DNA from 3 places in the Streptomyces sp. NPDC051582 genome. Region 3 is predicted to be linked to each of the others. Evidence: riboswitches for the same ligand, from Rfam matches in the RefSeq annotation. Region 3 holds a riboswitch; each other region holds the start of a gene.
What was found. Region 3 has a riboswitch for cobalamin ahead of AB0M92_RS20200 (CoA-acylating methylmalonate-semialdehyde dehydrogenase). Riboswitches for the same ligand answer to the same signal wherever they lie in the genome.
Positions count from the first base shown of each region.

Region 1 (6,165 bases), on a different contig from region 3:
CGTCGGCGAAGCCCGCGCCGTGTGCCGCGTCCGTCAGGGAATGCCCCCGGGAGGCGAGTTCGGCGGCCCGCATCAGCCGCAGCCACAGGACGTACGGCCGGAACGGCAGGCCCAGCTCCGCCCGGAACAGGTGCGCCAGGCGGCTCTGCGACAGGCAGGCCACCTCGGCCGCCTGGGACAGCCGTACGCCCTCCCGCCCGGGCAGCCACGCCAGCACCCGTGCCAGCCCCGGATGTGGGGCCGCGTCCGGCACCGGACCGCCGGGGAGCAGGGAGTCCAGCGCGCAGGCCGCCTCGAAGGGGTCGGCGGGCAGGGATCCGGCGGCCGGTACGAGGTCTCCCGCGTCGCCCGCCATCGCCGTGAGCCGGCGCCCGGCCGAGGACAGCGGATCGTAGTGCAGCACCACCCCGCGCGCGGTGCCGGCCAGCACGGCGTGCCGTACCCCGGCCGGGACCACGTACGCCCGGCACCGGAAGGGCTCCCCGTCCGGCCCGGCCAGCAGCAGGCCGTACCCGTCCAGTGCGGCGATGACCTGTACGGAGTGGTGCGCGTGCGCGGTCGCGGACCCGACGGCGCCCCCGTACACCAGGCCCCCCGGCCGCAGCCGGGCCCGCCCGGCCCACCCGGTCACGGACATGACGAAGCGCCCCCGCCCCGGACCCCGGTCACCCGAGTCGTTCTCCCCATGGGCGGGGACGCTATCAAGCCGCCGGACCGGCGGACTTAGAAGTCCTCGTCCAGGTCGACCGTGCCCTCGACCGCGACCTGGTAGGCCGACGGGCGGCGCTCGAAGAAGTTCGTCAGCTCCTGGACGCCCTGCAGCTCCATGAAGGAGAACGGGTTCTGCGAGCCGTACACCGCCGGGAAGCCGAGGCGGACCAGGCGCTGGTCCGCGACGCACTCCAGGTACTCGCGCATCGACTCGGTGTTCATGCCCGGCAGGCCGTCACCGCACAGGTCGCGGCCGAACTGGAGCTCGGCCTCCACGGCCTCCTTCAGCATGTCCGTGACCTGCTGCTGGAGCGCGTCGTCGAAGAGCTCCGGCTCCTCCTTGCGGACGGTGTCCACGACCTCGAACGCGAAGTTCATGTGCATGGTCTCGTCGCGGAACACCCAGTTGGTGCCGGTGGCCAGACCGTGCAGCAGACCGCGCGAACGGAACCAGTACACGTAGGCGAAGGCGCCGTAGAAGAACAGGCCCTCGATGCACGCGGCGAAGCAGATCAGGTTCAGCAGGAAGCGACGGCGGTCGGCCTGCGTCTCCAGCCGGTCCAGCTTCTCGACCTCGTTGATCCACTTGAAGCAGAACTGGGCCTTCTCGCGGATCGAGGGGATCTCCTCGACGGCGTCGAAGGCGGCCGCGCGGTCGTCCGGGTCGGGCAGGTAGGTGTCGAGCAGCGTCAGGTAGAACTGGACGTGCACGGCCTCCTCGAACAGCTGGCGCGACAGGTACAGGCGCGCCTCCGGGGAGTTGATGTGCTTGTAGAGCGTCAGCACCAGGTTGTTCGAGACGATCGAGTCGCCCGTCGCGAAGAACGCGACCAGACGGCCGATCATGTGCTGCTCGGCGGGCGTCAGCTTCGCCAGGTCGGCGACGTCCGAGTGGAGGTCGACCTCCTCGACGGTCCAGGTGTTCTTGATCGCGTCCCGGTAGCGCTCGTAGAAGTCCGGGTAGCGCATGGGGCGGAGCGTGAGCTCGAAGCCCGGGTCCAGGAGGTTCTTGTCGGTGGAGCTCATTACTGGCAGGCCTCGCAGGACTCGGGGTTCTCAAGGGAGCAGGCCAGGGCATCGGCGTCGACGGCCTGCGGGAGCGGGGCGGCGGCGGCCGGCACGGCGCTGGCGGAAGCGGCGCGGGCGATCTTCGTCGCCGGGCGCGAGCGCAGGTAGTACGTGGTCTTCAGACCCTGCTTCCAGGCGTACGCGTACATCGACGACAGCTTGCCGATGGTGGGCGTCTCCAGGAACAGGTTGAGCGACTGGGCCTGGTCGAGGAACGGCGTACGGGCCGCCGCCATGTCGATCAGACCGCGCTGCGGGATCTCCCACGCCGTGCGGTACAGCTCGCGCACCTCGGCCGGGATCCACCCGAACCCCTGCACGGAGCCGGAGGACTCGCGCAGCGCCTCGCGGGTCTGCGCGTCCCACACGCCGAGCTTCTTCAGCTCCTCCACCAGGTAGGCGTTGACCTGGAGGAACTCACCGCTCAGCGTCTCGCGCTTGAACAGGTTGGAGACCTGCGGCTCGATGCACTCGTACACGCCGGCGATCGAGGCGATCGTCGCCGTCGGGGCGATGGCCAGGAGCAGGGAGTTGCGCATGCCGGACTTCGCGATCCGGGCGCGCAGGGCGTCCCAGCGCTCGGGCCAGTTCAGCTCCACGTCGAAGTGGTCGGGGTGCAGGACGCCGCGGGCGGTGCGGGTCTGCTCCCAGGCCGGGAGCGGGCCGCTGCGCTCGGCGAGGTCGCAGGAGGCCTCGTACGCGGCCAGCATGATGCGCTCGGAGAGCTTGGTGGACAGGGCCTTCGCCTCGGGGGAGTCGAAGGGCATCTTCAGCTTGAAGAAGACGTCCTGGAGGCCCATCGCGCCCAGGCCCACCGGACGCCAGCGGGCGTTGGAGCGGCCCGCCTGCTCGGTCGGGTAGAAGTTGATGTCCACGACGCGGTCGAGGAAGGTGACCGCGGTGCGGACGGTCTCGTCCAGGCGCTCCCAGTCGATGTCGCGGCCGCCGGCGGTGTCGATGACGAACGCGCCCATGTTGACCGAGCCGAGGTTGCAGACGGCCGTCTCGCCGTCGTCGGTGACCTCGATGATCTCGGTGCACAGGTTGGAGGAGTGGACGACCGTGCCCGGCTCGGCGGTCTGGTTCGCCGTGCGGTTGGAGGCGTCCTTGAAGGTCATCCAGCCCTGGCCGGTCTGCGCGAGGGTGCGCATCATCCGGCCGTACAGGTCGCGGGCGGGCATGGTCTTGCGGGCGAGGCCCGCCGCCTCGGCCTTGCGGTACGCGGCGTCGAACGCGTCGCCCCACAGGTCGACCAGCTCGGGCACGTCGGCCGGGGAGAACAGCGACCAGTCGGCGTCCGCGTTCACGCGGCGCATGAACTCGTCCGGCACCCAGTGCGCCAGGTTCAGGTTGTGCGTACGGCGCTGGTCCTCGCCCGTGTTGTCGCGGAGCTCCAGGAACTCCTCGATGTCCGCGTGCCAGGTCTCCAGGTAGACGGCGGCGGCGCCCTTGCGGCGGCCGCCCTGGTTCACGGCGGCGACGGAGGCGTCGAGGGTCTTCAGGAACGGCACGATGCCGTTGGAGTGGCCGTTCGTACCGCGGATCAGCGAACCGCGGGCGCGGATGCGGGAGTACGAGAGGCCGATGCCGCCGGCGTGCTTGGACAGGCGCGCGACCTGGTGGTAGCGGTCGTAGATCGAGTCGAGCTCGTCCAGCGGGGAGTCCAGCAGGTAGCAGGAGGACATCTGCGGGTGCCGGGTGCCGGAGTTGAAGAGCGTGGGGGAGGACGGCAGGTAGTCGAGGCGGCTCATCAGCCGGTAGAGCGAGGCCACTTCCTCGACGGCCTGGACGCTGTCGTTCTCGGCGAGGCCGCAGGCCACGCGCAGCATGAAGTGCTGCGGGGTCTCGACGACCTGGCGGGTGATCGGGTGGCGCAGCAGGTAGCGGCTGTGCAGGGTGCGCAGGCCGAAGAAGCCGAAGCGGTCGTCGGCGCCCTCGGCGAGCGTGTGCTCGACCAGCGCGTTCAGACGGCTCGCGTGCAGCGCCACGAACTCGGCGGTGCGGTCCGCGATCAGGCCCTCGCGGTGGCCGACCGCGACGGAGGCGGAGAAGGAGGTGGCCCCCTGGCCCGCGGCCTCCTCGGCGACGGCCAGCGTCAGCAGCCGGGCGGCGAGCCGGGAGTACGCCGGGTCCTCGGAGATGAGACCGGCGGCGGCCTCCGTGGCCAGGCCGCGCAGTTCGGCCTCGTCGGCCGCGGCGCTGCGGCCGCGCAGGGCGGCGGCGGCGACCCGGCCCGGGTCGGTGTCGGGGAGGTCGGCCGTCAGCTCGGTGAGGGTTCGCAGCAGTGCGGCCCCAGGTCCCCCGGTCTCGATTCCGGTGTCGGACGGGTCGGACTCGGCGCGCGGTGCGGAAGGCGCGATGGTCACGGGGGGAGCTCTCCCTCGCTCGGCTCCGGGACACCTGCGGCGTCGGCGCGAGCGGGCGCGCGCGGGCATGGCAGGGCAGCACCGCGCGGCGTCCACCGGCCCAACCGCGAGGCCCGGACGTATCGGCACCCGGTTCGGTCGAGCCGGGCGCGCTGTCGGCAGGTCCTCGGACTTGCGGTGACACCAATGGGTGTACTTCATACCGTTGCGGGACAGTTCCGGATTCGCACCGGATTCCCCTGCGACGACAGCGAGCACGAGCATACATGTGGGGGCCGCTTCCTGTGCGACCCCCTAGATGTTGTGTCGGCGTTGTGTCGGCGTGGCTACAGTTCGAGACCGTACGTGAGCAGAGGGAGGTCGGGAACGGGCTCCCAGTCCCGTTCGGGCGTGCGCACGAAGCCGAGCCGTTGGTAGATCCGGTGGGCGCCGACCATGTCCTGCGTGGTCGACAGCACGAGCCGCCGTACGCCCTCGATGGCACGGGCACGGTCGACGCAGGCCCGTACCAGCGCCTCCCCGGCGCCCCGCCCGCGGCCCTCCCGGGCGACGGCCAGCATCCGGAACTCGGCCTCGCCGGCCACGGCGATGTCGCACAGCGGGCTCCCGGGCGCGGCGAAGGCCACGCTCCCGAGGAGCCGGCCGTCACCGGTGGCGGCGACGAGTATCACCCCGTCGGCCGCCCGCCCGGCCACGTCCCGCAGCCGCGCGAGGTACGGATCGTCCTCGCCGAAGGTGAGCAGCCCGTCGCCGAGGTAGGCCTGCGCGGTGATGTCCCCGAGCGCTCCGTACTCCGCCGCCAGCGCTTCCCTGATCACGATGTCCATGCGGTCGAGTGTGCCGGACGGGTGTCGGTGCCCGGCACTATCGTCGGAGGCAGCACCGTCGAGAAGGGCGAGCGAGGCATGACCGTGATGACAGACCGGCCCCAGATGCTGACCGAGGACTTCGAGACCCTTGCGCGCATAGGCGCCAGAGAGGTGGAGGGGCTGCGGTTGGAATTCATCGACGGGAAGCTGGGGGTCAAAGCGGTGCCTGACGGAGATCACGACCGAATCGTCGTGTGGCTGTCCCGCATCTGTATGCAGCACCGGCCCGAGGTCTGGCTCCACGTGGAACGCGGCCTGAAGGTCGAGCAGTACCGTTCGGGTCGGGCACGCCCGGATGCGTCCCTTGCCCCGGATGGCGCATTCGAAGGGCAGGGGGAGTGGGCCGACCCGGCTCCTGTCCTGATGGTCGTCGAGGTTACGTCGTACGACTCGGACACCGACGCACGCGACCGCAAGGCGAAGCCCGGCGCGTACGCGGCGACCGGCATTCCCGTCTACCTCCTCATCGACCGGGACAACTGCCTTGTGCAAGTCCACAGCGAGCCCAACGGGAAGCTGTACGAGACGGTACGCACCATCCCCTTCGGCAAGGACGTCGAGCTGCCGGACCCCGTCGGGTTCTCCTTCCCGACCGAGCCTCTGAAGGACTGGGTGCGCTGAACACGCACGAAGGCCCCGCCGGAATGTCCGGCGGGGCCCTTCGGCGAGTCAGGGTTCAGCAGCAGCCGAACCCCTCCCGGGGGTCGGCCTCGCGCGCGTCCGTGCGGGCGCGTTCGAAGGCCCGGCGGGTCAGGACCTCGGCGTCCGGGTCGTGCGTACGGGCGTGCGCGACGTAGCGGTCGTACGCCGCCTCGCCCGAGAACTCCCGTACGAAGTACCGCGCCTTCGCCAGCGCCGCGCGGACCCCGCTCACGCCACCGGCTCCTTCACGCGGCCGCCGCCCGAGTCCAGGCCCGCGGCGGCGAGCTCCGCCCGCTCCTCGGGCGTGGCGATGAGCCCGGCCGGAGCGATGATCTTCGACTCGGACCACGGGACCTCGGACAGCCTGACGGCCTCCGGGTTTCCGGCCGCCTTCAGGCAGGTCCGCGCCGCGTCCACCAGCACGATGACGATCAGGATCGCGAACAGCGCCGACAGCACGCCGTCGACCGTCGCGTTCGTGACGATCGTGTGCATCTCGCCCATGTTCT
Region 1 covers NZ_JBFAZJ010000001.1:97,901-104,065, reverse strand. Annotated here, with positions in the region: gene AB0M92_RS00495 (helix-turn-helix domain-containing protein) at 1-637, opposite strand, end outside; gene AB0M92_RS00490 (ribonucleotide-diphosphate reductase subunit beta) at 724-1,737, opposite strand; gene AB0M92_RS00485 (ribonucleoside-diphosphate reductase subunit alpha) at 1,737-4,139, opposite strand; cobalamin riboswitch at 4,285-4,426, opposite strand; gene AB0M92_RS00480 (GNAT family N-acetyltransferase) at 4,472-4,972, opposite strand; gene AB0M92_RS00475 (Uma2 family endonuclease) at 5,051-5,635, shown strand; gene AB0M92_RS00470 (YbdD/YjiX family protein) at 5,691-5,888, opposite strand; gene AB0M92_RS00465 (carbon starvation CstA family protein) at 5,885-6,165, opposite strand, start outside.
Region 1: another riboswitch for cobalamin. It lies ahead of AB0M92_RS00485 (ribonucleoside-diphosphate reductase subunit alpha); the one in region 3 lies ahead of AB0M92_RS20200 (CoA-acylating methylmalonate-semialdehyde dehydrogenase).

Region 2 (6,165 bases), on a different contig from region 3:
TGCTGTGGCTGTCGGGCCGCTACAACTCGGAGGTGTACGCGATCGACACCACGACCGGCGAGCAGCTCGCCAAGATCCGGGTGGGCGGCGGCCCGCACGGCCTGGCCGTCTACCCCCAGCCGGGCCGCTACTCGCTCGGCCACACGGGGATCTTCCGCTAGACCCGCTCCGCGGGAGCGGCCCGGTACGGGCCGGACGCCCCCCGGACGGAGCAGGGCGGGACTGCCGCTACCCTTGGCCGGTCAACAAGCACCGAGAAGGGGTGGATCCCAGTGGCTGACATCGAGAGCGCGCGGGCGACGTTCGGCAAGTTCGACGCGGACGGTGACGGCTTCGTCACGGCGGACGAGTACAGCGCGGCCATGAAGGCGATGGGTGACGCGTTCGTCACCGGCGCCGTCGCGGACGCCGTGATCGCCGCCAAGGACGCGAACGGCGACGGCCGTATGAGCTTCGACGAGTTCTGGGACGCCCTGAACAAGTAAGCAGGCTTCGCGAAGCCCCCGACCGCCCCTGCCGGGCGGTCGGGGGCTTCGCCGCGTTCCCGGGTCAGGCCATGTCCTCGACCTCGGCCAGGGCCTCCTCCAGCCAGCGCAGCCAGAACGTCTCCAGGCCGACGCCGCCGTGCAGGACGAGCCGGCGCAGCCGGTCCTCGTCGGAGTCCCGCCCCGGCGGGAAGTCCTTCTCCTCGATGGCCTCGTAGACCGCCAGCTGCCGGCGGTGCAGATCCAGATGGCGCCGCAGCTCCGCGGCCAGCCCGTTCGGGCCGACGACGGCCGCCGCCCGGATCCTCAGCAGCAGCGGATCCCGGATGGCCTTCGGGTCCTGGCTCTCGCCGACCCACCGCGCGAGCTCCGCGCTGCCGGCGGCCAGCACCTCGTACTGCTTCTTCTGCCCGCGCACCGGCACCTCGCTGGGCAGTTCCCGGATCAGCCCGGCCTCCTCCAGCCGGCCGAGCTCGCGGTAGATCTGCTGGTGCGTCGCGGACCAGAAGTACCCGATCGACTTGTCGAACCGCCGAGTCAGCTCCAGCCCCGACGAGGGCTTCTCCATCAGGGCGGTGAGGATGGCGTGAGGCAGCGACATGCGGCCATCCTAGGGACGCGGGAGGTCGAGGACCCCGGTCCGCTCCGCCAGGACACCCCCCGTGGTGACGTCGATCAGCCGGGGATGCCCGGTCAGCGAGAAGGCGCGGTCGTCGCCGTCCCACCGCGGGGACATGGGTTCGCTCGTCGCCTCGGACATCCGCAGGGGGACGGACCCTACTGCCAGGCGGCCAGGGCTTCAGGGGTTTTCGGGCCCGGGGCCCGCGGGCCCAGGAGGGCGTGGGCGCGCAGCAGGGACGTCACCGCCGGGGACCAGGCCTGGCGCAGACCCGCCGCGGCCAGGAGAGCCGGGTCCGACAGCAGGGTCTGCGCCGGGCCGGTGCGGATGCCCGAGGGGGTCAGGACCGCCGCGTCGTCGGCCCAGCGGACCGCCAGGTCCACGTCGTGCGTGGCCATCACCACCGTGGTGCCGGCCGCGCGCAGGCCCGCCAGGACGTCGAGCAGGCGCTCCTGCCCGTCCGGGTCCAGGCCCGCCGTCGGCTCGTCCAGGATCAGCACCCGCGGAGCCATCGCCACCGCCCCCGCGATGGCGGCGCGCTTGCGCTGCCCGTACGAGAGCAGGTGCGTCGGGCGGTCCCGCAGCGCCGTGATGTCCAGCGCGGCGAGCGCCGAGTCCACCCGGGCACGCACCTCCTCCGCAGCCAGACCCAGGTTCATCGGGCCGAACGACACGTCCTGCTCCACCGAGGCCGCGAACAGCTGGTCGTCCGGGTCCTGGACCACCAGCTGCACCGCCGTGCGCAGGCGGGTCAGCCCCGCCCGGTCGTACGAGACAGCCGTCCCGTCGAGGCGCAGCGAGCCCGGTCCGGGCCGCAGGCCCCCGCTCAGCAGCCGCATCAGCGTGGTCTTGCCGCTGCCGTTGCGGCCCAGCAGGACCAGCGCCCGGCCCTCGGCGATGGCGAAGTCCACGCCGGAAAGGACCGCCGGGCCGTCCTCGTACGCGTAGCCGGCGCCGGCCAGTTCCACCAACGGGTTCACAGGTAGAGCCCCTTCAGGGTGAGGGTCAGGGTGATCAGGGCAGCCAGCAGGGACCCCGAAGCCGCCAGGAACCGCCAGGACAGGGCCGCCTCGGGTACGAGGACCCGCAGCGCGCCGTCGTAGCCGCGCCCGGCCAGGCCGTCCTGGAGCCGCGCCGCGCGGTCGAAGGCCCGTACGAAGGAGGTCGCGGCGAGCCCGGCCAGCGAACGCCACACCGCCGCCCGCCCGGACTGGCCCAGCCTGGCCGCCTGGGCGCGCCGGACCTGGGTCAGCGAGTCCAGCAGCAGGAAGCCGATGCGGTACATGACGAGGGCCACGTCCACCACCGGCGCCGGGACCCCGGCCCGGACCAGCCGGGGCAGGACGTCCGAGACGGGCGTGGTGAAGGCGAACAGCAGCACGCCCAGGGAGGCCGCCGAGGTCCGCAGCAGCAGCTCGGCGGCGTGCCGGGGGCCGTCGGGCGCGAGCGAGACGAACCCGGCCGGGCCGCCGACGGCGACCAGCAGCGGCAGCGCGCCGGTGAAGCAGAAGCCCAGCGGTATCCGGAAGGCCCGCCACAGCTGCCGCCCGGCCACACCGGCCGGGCCGAGCAGCACGGCGAGCGTGGCGGCGGCGACCAGCGGGCCGCCGGGCCAGGGCGGCAGGCACACGGCGGTGACCGTCAGCCCGAGCCCCAGCAGGGCCTTCTCCAGCGGATGCCGGCGCCGCCACCGGCTGCCGTGCGCCGCCACGTCGATCGGCAGCACCGTCTACGACTCCGAGGCGGTGGTGTCCGGCGCGGCCGCGGCAGCACCGGCCGCGGCGGCCTGACGGCGGCCCTTGCGGACGCCGAAGTAGTAGGCGAGCACGCCCGCGCCCAGGGCCGCCTGGAGGGCGAACAGGGCCGACTCCACCTCCCCGGAGGGGGGTTCGTACAGCGGCGAGAACCACGGCTCGTAGTCCGGCTTGAGCTCGGTGATCGCCGTTTCCGCCTGCGCGTCGGCGCCCGCGAACGGCTCCTCCTTGCCCTCTCCCATGCCCAGCGCGATCGGCAGTACGGCCAGCGCCGCCACCAGGAGCAGCAGCAGGCCGTTGATCTTGGAATTCCGGCTCATGCCCATCACGCGGCCGCCTTCTGCTCGCTGCGGCCGGTGAGCTTCGCGACGCCCAGCCGGACCAGGTCCGACTTGCTCGACTGCATCAGCAGCCGCATCACGAGCACGGTCAGCAGCCCCTCGCTCACCGCGAGCGGGATCTGGGTCACCGCGAAGATGCCGCCGAACTTCACGAGCGCGCCCGCGAACCCGGTGCCCGGGTCCGGGAAGGCCAGCGCCAGCTGCACGGACGTCACGCAGTACGTGACCAGGTCGGCGAAGAACGCGCCGAAGAAGACGGTCACCATCAGCGGCACGTCGAAGCGCTTCAGCAGCAGGTACACCCCGTACCCCGCCCACGGCCCGGCGATCGCCATCGAGAACACGTTCGCGCCGAGGGTGGTCAGCCCGCCGTGTGCCAGCAGCAGCGCCTGGAAGAGCAGGGTGATCGTGCCGAGCACCGCCATGATCGGCGGCCGGAACAGGATCGCCCCGAGCCCGGTCCCGGTGGGGTGCGAACAGCTGCCCGTCACCGACGGGATCTTCAGGGCGGACAGGACGAAAGTGAATGCTCCCGACGCCCCGAGCAGCAGCGTGCTCTCCGGGTTCGCCTTCACCTCACGGGTGAGGGCGCGGACACCGTGGACGACGAACGGAGCGGACGCGGCGCCCCAGGCGACCGCGTGCAAAGGGGGCAGGAAGCCCTCGGCTATATGCATGAGTGGGGAGACCTCTCCAGCACCTCGTGGATGGACAACGCGCCCCGGCCGGTCTCCTGGCTCACGGGTGCTGATGCCCTGGCCCCGCCTTCCCGGGCGGTGCGGAACTTCCCGCGCCGCCCAGTGGCTTCCCGAAAGAGTGGAGCCGGACTTCCCGTTCACAGTGGCGAGGGCCGCACCGGTCTTCCACCGGTTTCCCGTACACCAAGGCCCGTTGACCCTAGTCGGACGGACGGACCTGCACCAATCCGGTCCGAACGTCCCGTGTCCGCACGCCCCGTGCCCGAACGGGTGCGGCCCGCTGGCGGCCCCCGCAGGCGGCCCGCAGGCTGGCGGGGTGGCCGACGACTACGACTACTCAGACCTGACCGCCGTCTACGTCAACTGCACCCTCAAGCGCTCGCCGGAAACCAGCAACACCGAGGGGCTGATCGCCCGCAGCCGCGCCGTCATGGAGGCGGCCGGTGCGCGGACCTCGCTCATCCGGGCCGTCGACCACGACATCGCCACCGGTGTCTGGCCGGACATGACCGAGCACGGCTGGGAAGCCGACCAGTGGCCCGTCCTGTACAGCCAGATCATGGACGCCGACATCCTCGTGCTGTGCGGCCCGATCTGGCTCGGTGACAACAGCTCCGTCATGAAGCAGGTCATCGAGCGGCTCTACGCCTGCTCCTCGATCCTGAACGAGCACGGTCAGTACGCCTTCTACGGCCGCGTCGGCGGCGCGCTCGTCACCGGCAACGAGGACGGCGTCAAGCACTGCGCCATGAACATCCTCTACAGCCTCCAGCACCTCGGCTACGCGATCCCGCCCCAGGCCGACGCGGGCTGGATCGGTGAGGCCGGGCCCGGGCCCTCGTACCTCGACCCCGGCTCGGGCGGCCCCGAGAACGACTTCACCAACCGCAACACGACCTTCATGTCATGGAACCTCATGCACCTGGCCGCCCTGCTCAAGCGCGCGGGCGGCGTTCCGGCGCACGGCAACCAGCGCTCGGAGTGGGACGCCGGCTGCCGCTTCGACTTCCCGAACCCCGAGCACCGGTAGGACCGTGACCGTGACCGTCACCGGCAGACGTTGCGGTGGGCGACGTCCAGCACGAGGCGTTCCGGCGCGTGCAGCGTGAACGAGCTGACGGAGGGCTTGGCGCCGAACGCGGCGCCGAAGGTCACGTACCCCTCGAAATCGCCGGTCAGGGCCAGGCCCTTCAGCTGCGGCAGGTGGATCTCGACCAACCGTGGTCCGCGGTAGGTGCCGGCGCCCGCGCGGTCGTGGGCCGCGGCGGGATGCAGCCGGATCTGGAGGAAGTACTTCCCGGCCAGCGGGACGGGCGCGCCGGACCCGTCGTGGACCAGCCGGGGGACGCGGGTGACGGTGGCCCCGGGAACGTATCCCCGCAGGTCGATGACGATGCGGTCGTACGTGCAGTGCCCGCCCCAGCGGGCGTTCACGACGAGCGGCGTGGGCCGCACCACGGCCGAGGCCGGAGCGGCGAGGGTGATCCCGGCGGTGAGCAGCACACCCGTGGCGAGGGCCACGAGCTGCCGGCGGCGGAGGTGGTTCATGACGTCCCCCTGATTCTTCAGAGGCGGGGACCGGTGTCACTGCTGAAGACACTCCCCGGCAGGCTCATGGTTGCACCTAAAACCGCTCAAAACAGAAGAAAACCCACCAACGGGTAACTTACCGGGGCAGCAGGGTGCTCAGCTCGGCGTCGAGGTCGTAGTGCCGCTGCTCCTCGCCCCGGGGCACCAGGGCGACCAGCTGCCGGCACAGCGCCCGCACGTCCTTCGCCCGTGCGGACACCACGCAGCTCTGAGCGCCGTTGCTGAAGGCGAGGAAGACCCGCGGTTCCGCGCCCTGCCAGCGCGGCCACACCTGGATGTCCCCCTCGCCCGTCACACAGGTCTCCCCGTCGAGCAGCAGGTCCCGGGAGAACACCCAGCGCGCCAGGTGCGTCCCGGCGCCCCGGAAGTCGAGCGCCAGCTCGTAGGGCCGGTCGCGGCGGTACGTGAAGGCCCCGTCCACCGGCAGGGGCTCGGGGGAGGCCTCCAGCCGGAGCGGGAGGACGCGGTATTCGATTCCGTCCATGCGCAGCGCCTCTCTGTGGTGTCCGGCCGGGGGCCCGGCGGCCCTCTCGGGCAAGCTAACCCACCTCCCGGCTACCCCCGCGGGCCGAAAGTCCTCATCCCGGGGGCCGCTGGACCTCATTTGTCACAGGAAAGGGGCGGGCTCGGGGCCGGGAAGGGCGCGGAAAGGGGGGCGGGAACGCGAAGGGGCCCGCC
Region 2 covers NZ_JBFAZJ010000003.1:259,624-265,788, reverse strand. Annotated here, with positions in the region: gene AB0M92_RS06800 (hypothetical protein) at 1-161, shown strand, start outside; gene AB0M92_RS06795 (EF-hand domain-containing protein) at 273-485, shown strand; gene AB0M92_RS06790 (PadR family transcriptional regulator) at 550-1,086, opposite strand; gene AB0M92_RS06785 (hypothetical protein) at 1,096-1,245, opposite strand; gene AB0M92_RS06780 (ATP-binding cassette domain-containing protein) at 1,263-2,084, opposite strand; gene cbiQ (cobalt ECF transporter T component CbiQ) at 2,081-2,830, opposite strand; gene AB0M92_RS06770 (energy-coupling factor ABC transporter substrate-binding protein) at 2,834-3,178, opposite strand; gene AB0M92_RS06765 (energy-coupling factor ABC transporter permease) at 3,184-3,876, opposite strand; cobalamin riboswitch at 3,905-4,100, opposite strand; gene AB0M92_RS06760 (flavodoxin family protein) at 4,214-4,927, shown strand; gene AB0M92_RS06755 (hypothetical protein) at 4,945-5,445, opposite strand; gene AB0M92_RS06750 (SsgA family sporulation/cell division regulator) at 5,564-5,971, opposite strand.
Region 2: another riboswitch for cobalamin. It lies ahead of AB0M92_RS06765 (energy-coupling factor ABC transporter permease); the one in region 3 lies ahead of AB0M92_RS20200 (CoA-acylating methylmalonate-semialdehyde dehydrogenase).

Region 3 (6,165 bases):
GCGTACGGGGCGTAGGCCAGGCCGCGGGCGATGACCGGAGCCATTCCGTTGCGGACCCGGTAGAAGCCCTCGGCGGTGCGCTCCCCCGTGCAGAACTCCGCGTCGCGCTCGTCGACGTCGCTGGTCAGCAGGTTGGCGGCGAGGGCGTCCGTACGGGCGATGACCAGCGTCGGGGTGTCCGCGATGTCGGCGGCCAGGCGCGCCGCGTTCAGGGTGCGGATGTGCTGTGAGGTGGGCACGAGGACCTTGCCGCCGAGGTGGCCGCACTTCTTCTCGGAGGCCAGCTGGTCCTCGTAGTGGATGCCCGCCGCGCCCGCCGCGATCATCGCCTTGGTCAGTTCGAAGGCGTTGAGGGGTCCGCCGAAGCCGGCCTCGGCGTCGGCGACGATCGGCGCCAGCCAGTCGGTCGTGTCCGAGCCGCCCTCGGCGGTGGCGATCTGGTCGGCGCGCAGCAGTGCGTTGTTGATCCGACGGACCACCTGCGGCACGGAGTTGACCGGGTAGAGGGACTGGTCCGGGTAGGTGTGACCGGCCTGGTTGGCGTCGGCGGCGACCTGCCAGCCCGACAGGTAGATCGCCTGGAGGCCCGCCCGGACCTGCTGAACCGCCTGGCCGCCGGTGAGCGCGCCGAGGGCGTGGACGTAGTCCAGTTCGTGCAGCTGCCGCCACAGCCGCTCGGCGCCGCGCCGGGCGAGGGTGTGCTCCTCGCGGACGCTGCCGGCGAGCCGGACCACGTCCTCGGCCGAGTAGGTCCGCTCGATGCCCGCCCACCGCGGGTCCGTGGCCCACTTCTGCTTGAGCTGTTCGGCGGCCGCCGTCGTGTTCGTGTCTGCCATGTCGTCACCGTCTCCATGAATCGCTTGGTCTGCCAACGCGCTCGTTCATCACGACGAGTCGTTGGCACTCTGTGCCGCATACCGGGGTCACAGCCGCCGGCCCCTGGGTGGAACTCAGCAATGTTGCAGGTCAGCCGAGCGTGGACTGCCGGGATCTCCGACGTCAGGGCACGAGTCGTGCCGGGAGCGTCCCTCTCGACTGCCGGGTCCGGCGGCCGCAGGACAGACTCTGACAGCGGCACGCAGTGCCATCAATGCGGTACGCATGCCAACTTCTGCGAATCTTCTGCGGCCGTTTTGCCAAGGTTGCGAAGGTCGGAAACGGCAGGATCGTGCGTAACCTGGAGCCGGTCGAGGCCGGAGGAGTTCGGGTGAGCAAGACGTACGCGGGTGCGCGGCTGCGGCGGTTGCGCGAGGAGCGCCGCATGAGCCAGGCCGAGCTGGCCCGGGTCCTGGGCATCTCCCCCAGCTACCTGAACCAGATGGAGCACGACTCCCGCCCCCTCACCGTGCCGGTCCTGCTGCGGCTGACCGAGGCCTTCGGCGTCGACCCCGGGTTCTTCTCCGAACGGGACACCAGCCGACTCGTGGCCGATCTGCGCGAAGCCCTCGCGAACGAGGTCGCCGAGGCCCGGGTCTCCCCGTCCGACCTGGCCGAACTGGCCACCCGGATGCCGGCGGTGGCCGCCGTCCTGCTGGACCTGGGACGGCGCAGCCAGCTCCTGGCGGAGCGGCTCGCGGACACGGCGGACGGACGGGACGGCGGCCCGGCGGCGCCGCGCTCACCGCACGAGGAGATCCGCGAGTTCTTCTACCGCCGCCAGAACTACCTCCACGACACCGACCTCGCCGCCGAGGCGCTCTCCCGGGAGATCGGCATCCGCCCCGGGGAAGTCGTCCGGGTGCTGTCGAGCCGCCTCACCGAGCACCACGGACTCCGCCTCGCCGCGGACTCCGACCGGCTCCACCACTTCGACGCGGGCGCGCGGGTCCTGCACCTGTCCGGCCGACTGCGGCCGGGCCAACAGGCGTTCCGGATGGCCACCCAGCTCGCCCTGCTGGAGTACGGGGCCGAGCTGGACCGGCTGGCCGCCGAGGACTTCCCGCAGGGGTCCCCGGCACACGGCCTGGCCCGGATCGGTATCGCCAACTACTTCGCGGCCGCGCTGATCCTCCCGTACGGCGCCTTCCACCGGGCCGCCGAGGAGTTCCGCTACGACATCGAGCGGCTCACCGATCACTTCGGCATCGGCTACGAGACCGTCTGCCACCGCCTCAGCACCCTGCAACGCCCCAGGCTGCGCGGCGTTCCCTTCTCCTTCGTCCGCGTCGACCGCGCCGGGAACATGTCCAAGCGACAGTCCGCGACCGGATTCCACTTCTCCCGTGCCGGCGGCACCTGTCCGCTGTGGAACGTGTACGAGGCCTTCGCCGCGCCGGGCCGGATCCACGTACAGATCGCCGCCATGCCCGACGGGCAGCGCCACCTGTGGACCGCCCGCGCCGTCACCCGCCACCGCGGCGGCTGGGGCGAACCCGGCAAGACCTTCGCCATCGGCCTCGGCTGCGAGATCCGCCACGCGCCCCGGCTCGTCTACTCCGACGGCCTCGACCTCGACAACGCCGCCGCGGCCACACCCATCGGCATGGGCTGCCGACTCTGCGAGCGCCTCGACTGCCCGCAGCGCGCGGTTCCGCCCCTCGGCCGCCCGCTCGCGGTCGACGAGAACAGCAGCACCTTCATCCCCTACCCGGTGGCCCGTGACCGGAGCTGAGTTGAGCTGAGCTGAGCTGAGTTGAGCTGAGCTGACCATCAGGCTCAGACCAGCCGGCGCGCCTCCGCCGCGGTCACCGGGTCCCCCGCACGCACTCCGTGGAGCACGTGCGCGAGCACCTCGGCGCCGCGGACCACGCGGGGGCCCGGCCGGTTGAAGTACGCGGGCCCGTCCAGGACCCACACCGCTCCTGCCCGTACGGCGGGCAGCTCGTCCCAGCCGGGCAGCGATGTGAGCAGGCCGAGCTCCGTCAGGGTCCGCTCGGGCGGGAAGCCGCAGGGCAGGACGAGGACCACGTCCGGGCGCGCCTCCCGCACCGCCTCCCACGTCATCGGTTTGGTGTGCTCACCCGGCTCGGCCAGCAGCGGATCGCCGCCCGCCGCGGCGATCTGTTCGGGCACCCAGTGGCCGGCGGGCCACAGCGGGTCGAGCCACTCGATGGCCACCACCCCGGGCCGCGGCCGGCCCTCCGTTCGCCGCCGCACCTCGGCGAGCCGGCTCCGCAGCTCGGCGCGGCGCCGCTCGGCCCGCTCGCGTACCCCCAGCAGGTCGCCCACGGTGACCAGGCAGTCCAGCACGTCGCCGAGGGTCTTCGGTTCCAGGCTCAGGACCCGGGGTCCGGCGTCCATGACGCGCACCGCCCGGGTGACGCTCTCGTAGGAGACGGCGCAGACCTGGCAGAGGTCCTGGGTGAGCAGGACCTCCGGTGCGAGCGCGGCGAGGGCTTCGGTGTCCAGGGTGTAGAGCGAGGAGCCGGAGTGCGCCGACCCGCCGACGGCCCGGGAGATCTCCCGGCTGGTGAGTGAGTCCGCGTCGAATTCCGCGCGGGTGACGACGGGTACGGAGGCCACCGCGGCGGGAGGCCAGTCGCATTCGTGGGTGCGTCCAACCAGGTCGGCGGCGAGTCCGAGGTCCGCCACGATGTCCGTGGCCGCCGGGAGCAGGGAGACGATGCGCATGCTCCGACTCTAGGCGCGCCGTTGGCGGGTCTGGACTTACTAGGACGTCCAACTATATGTTCGTGGCACAAGGTCCGCGGTGCAGGGAAGCCGGTGCAAAACCGGCACGGTCCCGCCACTGTGACCGGGGAGTGTGCTGCCATCCACACGCCACTGACGAGGTTGGTCGGGAAGGCGGGCGGCGCGCGGGGATCCGGGAGTCAGGATACCGGCCGCGGATGTTCCGTGTTGTCCACGAGGATGGAGCAGACACGCATGGCACCGGTTTGTACCCACGACCCTGGTGATCCGGCGGAGCGCACGCACACCACTTCCGTGCGCTCGTAGTTCCCACGGCTTTGCGCAGCGGTGCGCCCCCATCGGGGTGCCGTCCGCCGATCTGCCGTGCCATCCCCGGATCCAACCTGACGAGAGCAGGCATCCATGGTCCGTGAACTCACCCATTTCATCGGCGGAAAGCACAGCACCGGAACCTCCGGTCTCTTCGCCGACGTGTACGACCCGAACACCGGTACCGTCCAGGCGCGCGTGCCGCTGGCCGGGCGCGCCGATACCGAGGCGGCGATCGCCAACGCCGAAGAGGCGCAGGTGGATTGGGGCCAGTGGAACCCGCAGCGCCGGGCCCGCGTCCTGCTGCGTTTCCTCCGGCTCGTCGAGGGCGAGCGGGAGGACCTGGCCCGGATGCTGTCGGCCGAGCACGGCAAGACGGTCGCCGACGCCCACGGCGACCTGCAACGCGGCTTGGAGGTGGTCGAGTTCGCCGCCGGGATCCCGCACCTGCTCAAGGGCGAGTTCACCGACAACGCCGGTACCGGCATCGACGTGCACTCGCTGCGCTCCCCGCTGGGCGTGGTCGCGGGCATCACCCCGTTCAACTTCCCCGCGATGATCCCGCTCTGGCAGGCCGCGCCCGCTCTCGCCTGCGGCAACGCGTTCATCCTGAAGCCGTCCGAGCGCGATCCGTCCGTGCCGCTGCGGCTCGCGGAGCTGTTCCTGGAGGCCGGTCTGCCGCCGGGCGTACTGAACGTGGTCAACGGCGGCAAGGAGGCCGTCGACACCCTCCTGGAGGACCCGCGGGTCCAGGCCCTCGGGTTCGTCGGCTCCACCCCGGTCGCCGCGCACATCTACGCCACCGCCGCCGCGCACGGCAAGCGCGCCCAGTGCTTCGGCGGTGCCAAGAACCACATGATCGTGATGCCCGACGCCGACCTCGACCAGGCCGTCGACGCCCTGATCGGCGCAGGCTACGGCTCGGCCGGCGAGCGTTGCATGGCCATCTCCGTCGCCGTACCCGTCGGCGAGGAGACCGCGGACCGGCTCGTGGCCGCCCTCAGGACCCGGATCTCGACCTTGAAGATCGGCCGGTCGGACGACCCCGACGCCGACTTCGGGCCGCTGGTCAGCCGCGACGCCCTGGACCGGGTGAACCGCTACGTGGACATCGGCGTCAACGAGGGTGCCGAACTCGTCGTCGACGGCCGCCCCTTCACCCTCCCCGGCCATGCGAACGGCTACTTCGCCGGAGCCACCCTCTTCGACCGCGTCTCCCCGCAGATGCGCGTCTACCGCGAGGAGATCTTCGGCCCGGTGCTGACCGTCGTACGGGCCGCCGACTTCGAGGAGGCCCTGCGCCTGCCCAGCGAGCACCCGTTCGGCAACGGCGTGGCCATCTTCACCCGGGACGGGGACACCGCGCGCGAGTTCACGCGCCGGGTGGGCGCCGGCATGGTCGGCGTCAACGTCCCCATCCCGGTGCCCGTCGCCTACCACACCTTCGGCGGCTGGAAGCGGTCCGGCTTCGGGGACCTCAACCAGCACGGTCCCGACTCCATCCGCTTCTACACCCGTACGAAGACCGTCACCTCGCGCTGGCCCTCCGGGGTCAAGGAAGGCGCGAGCTTCACCATCCCGACGATGGGGTGAACGCCGTGACCTCCACCCTCACCGAGGACCAGCTCGCGCTCGCCGAGGTCACCCTCGACTTCGCCCAGGAGCAGCTCGCCCCGCACGCCGTGGCCTGGGACCAGGACAAGCACTTTCCCGTCGACGTCATCCGACGGGCCGCCGCCCTCGGCCTCGCCGGCGTCTACGTCCGTGAGGAGCACGGCGGTTCGGGCCTGTCACGAACCGACGGCGTCCTCGTCTTCGAGACCCTCGCCACCGGCTGCCCCTCCATCGCCGGCTACCTCTCCATCCACAACATGGTCGGCTGGATGATCGACCGCTACGGCGACCGGTCCCAGCGCGACCGCTGGCTGCCGGGCCTGTGTTCCGCCGCGTCCCTGGGCAGCTACTGCCTGACCGAACCCGGCGCGGGCTCGGACGCCGCCGCCTTGCGCACCCGCGCGGAGCGGCAAGGTGACCACTACGTGCTGACCGGGGTGAAGCAGTTCGTCTCGGGCGCCGGCGCTTCGGACCGCTACGTGGTCATGGCGCGGACGGGTGAGCCGGGACCCGGTGGCATCTCCGCGTTCGTCGTCGAGCGTGCGGATCCGGGGGTCTCCTTCGGGCCCAACGAACGGAAGATGGGCTGGAACGCCCAGCCCACCCGCCAGGTGATCCTGGACGGCGTCCGCATCCCCGCCGACCGGCGGC
Region 3 covers NZ_JBFAZJ010000014.1:158,901-165,065, forward strand. Annotated here, with positions in the region: gene aceA (isocitrate lyase) at 1-836, opposite strand, end outside; gene AB0M92_RS20190 (short-chain fatty acyl-CoA regulator family protein) at 1,208-2,611, shown strand; gene AB0M92_RS20195 (cobalamin-binding protein) at 2,656-3,570, opposite strand; cobalamin riboswitch at 3,617-3,802, shown strand; gene AB0M92_RS20200 (CoA-acylating methylmalonate-semialdehyde dehydrogenase) at 3,994-5,493, shown strand; gene AB0M92_RS20205 (acyl-CoA dehydrogenase family protein) at 5,490-6,165, shown strand, end outside.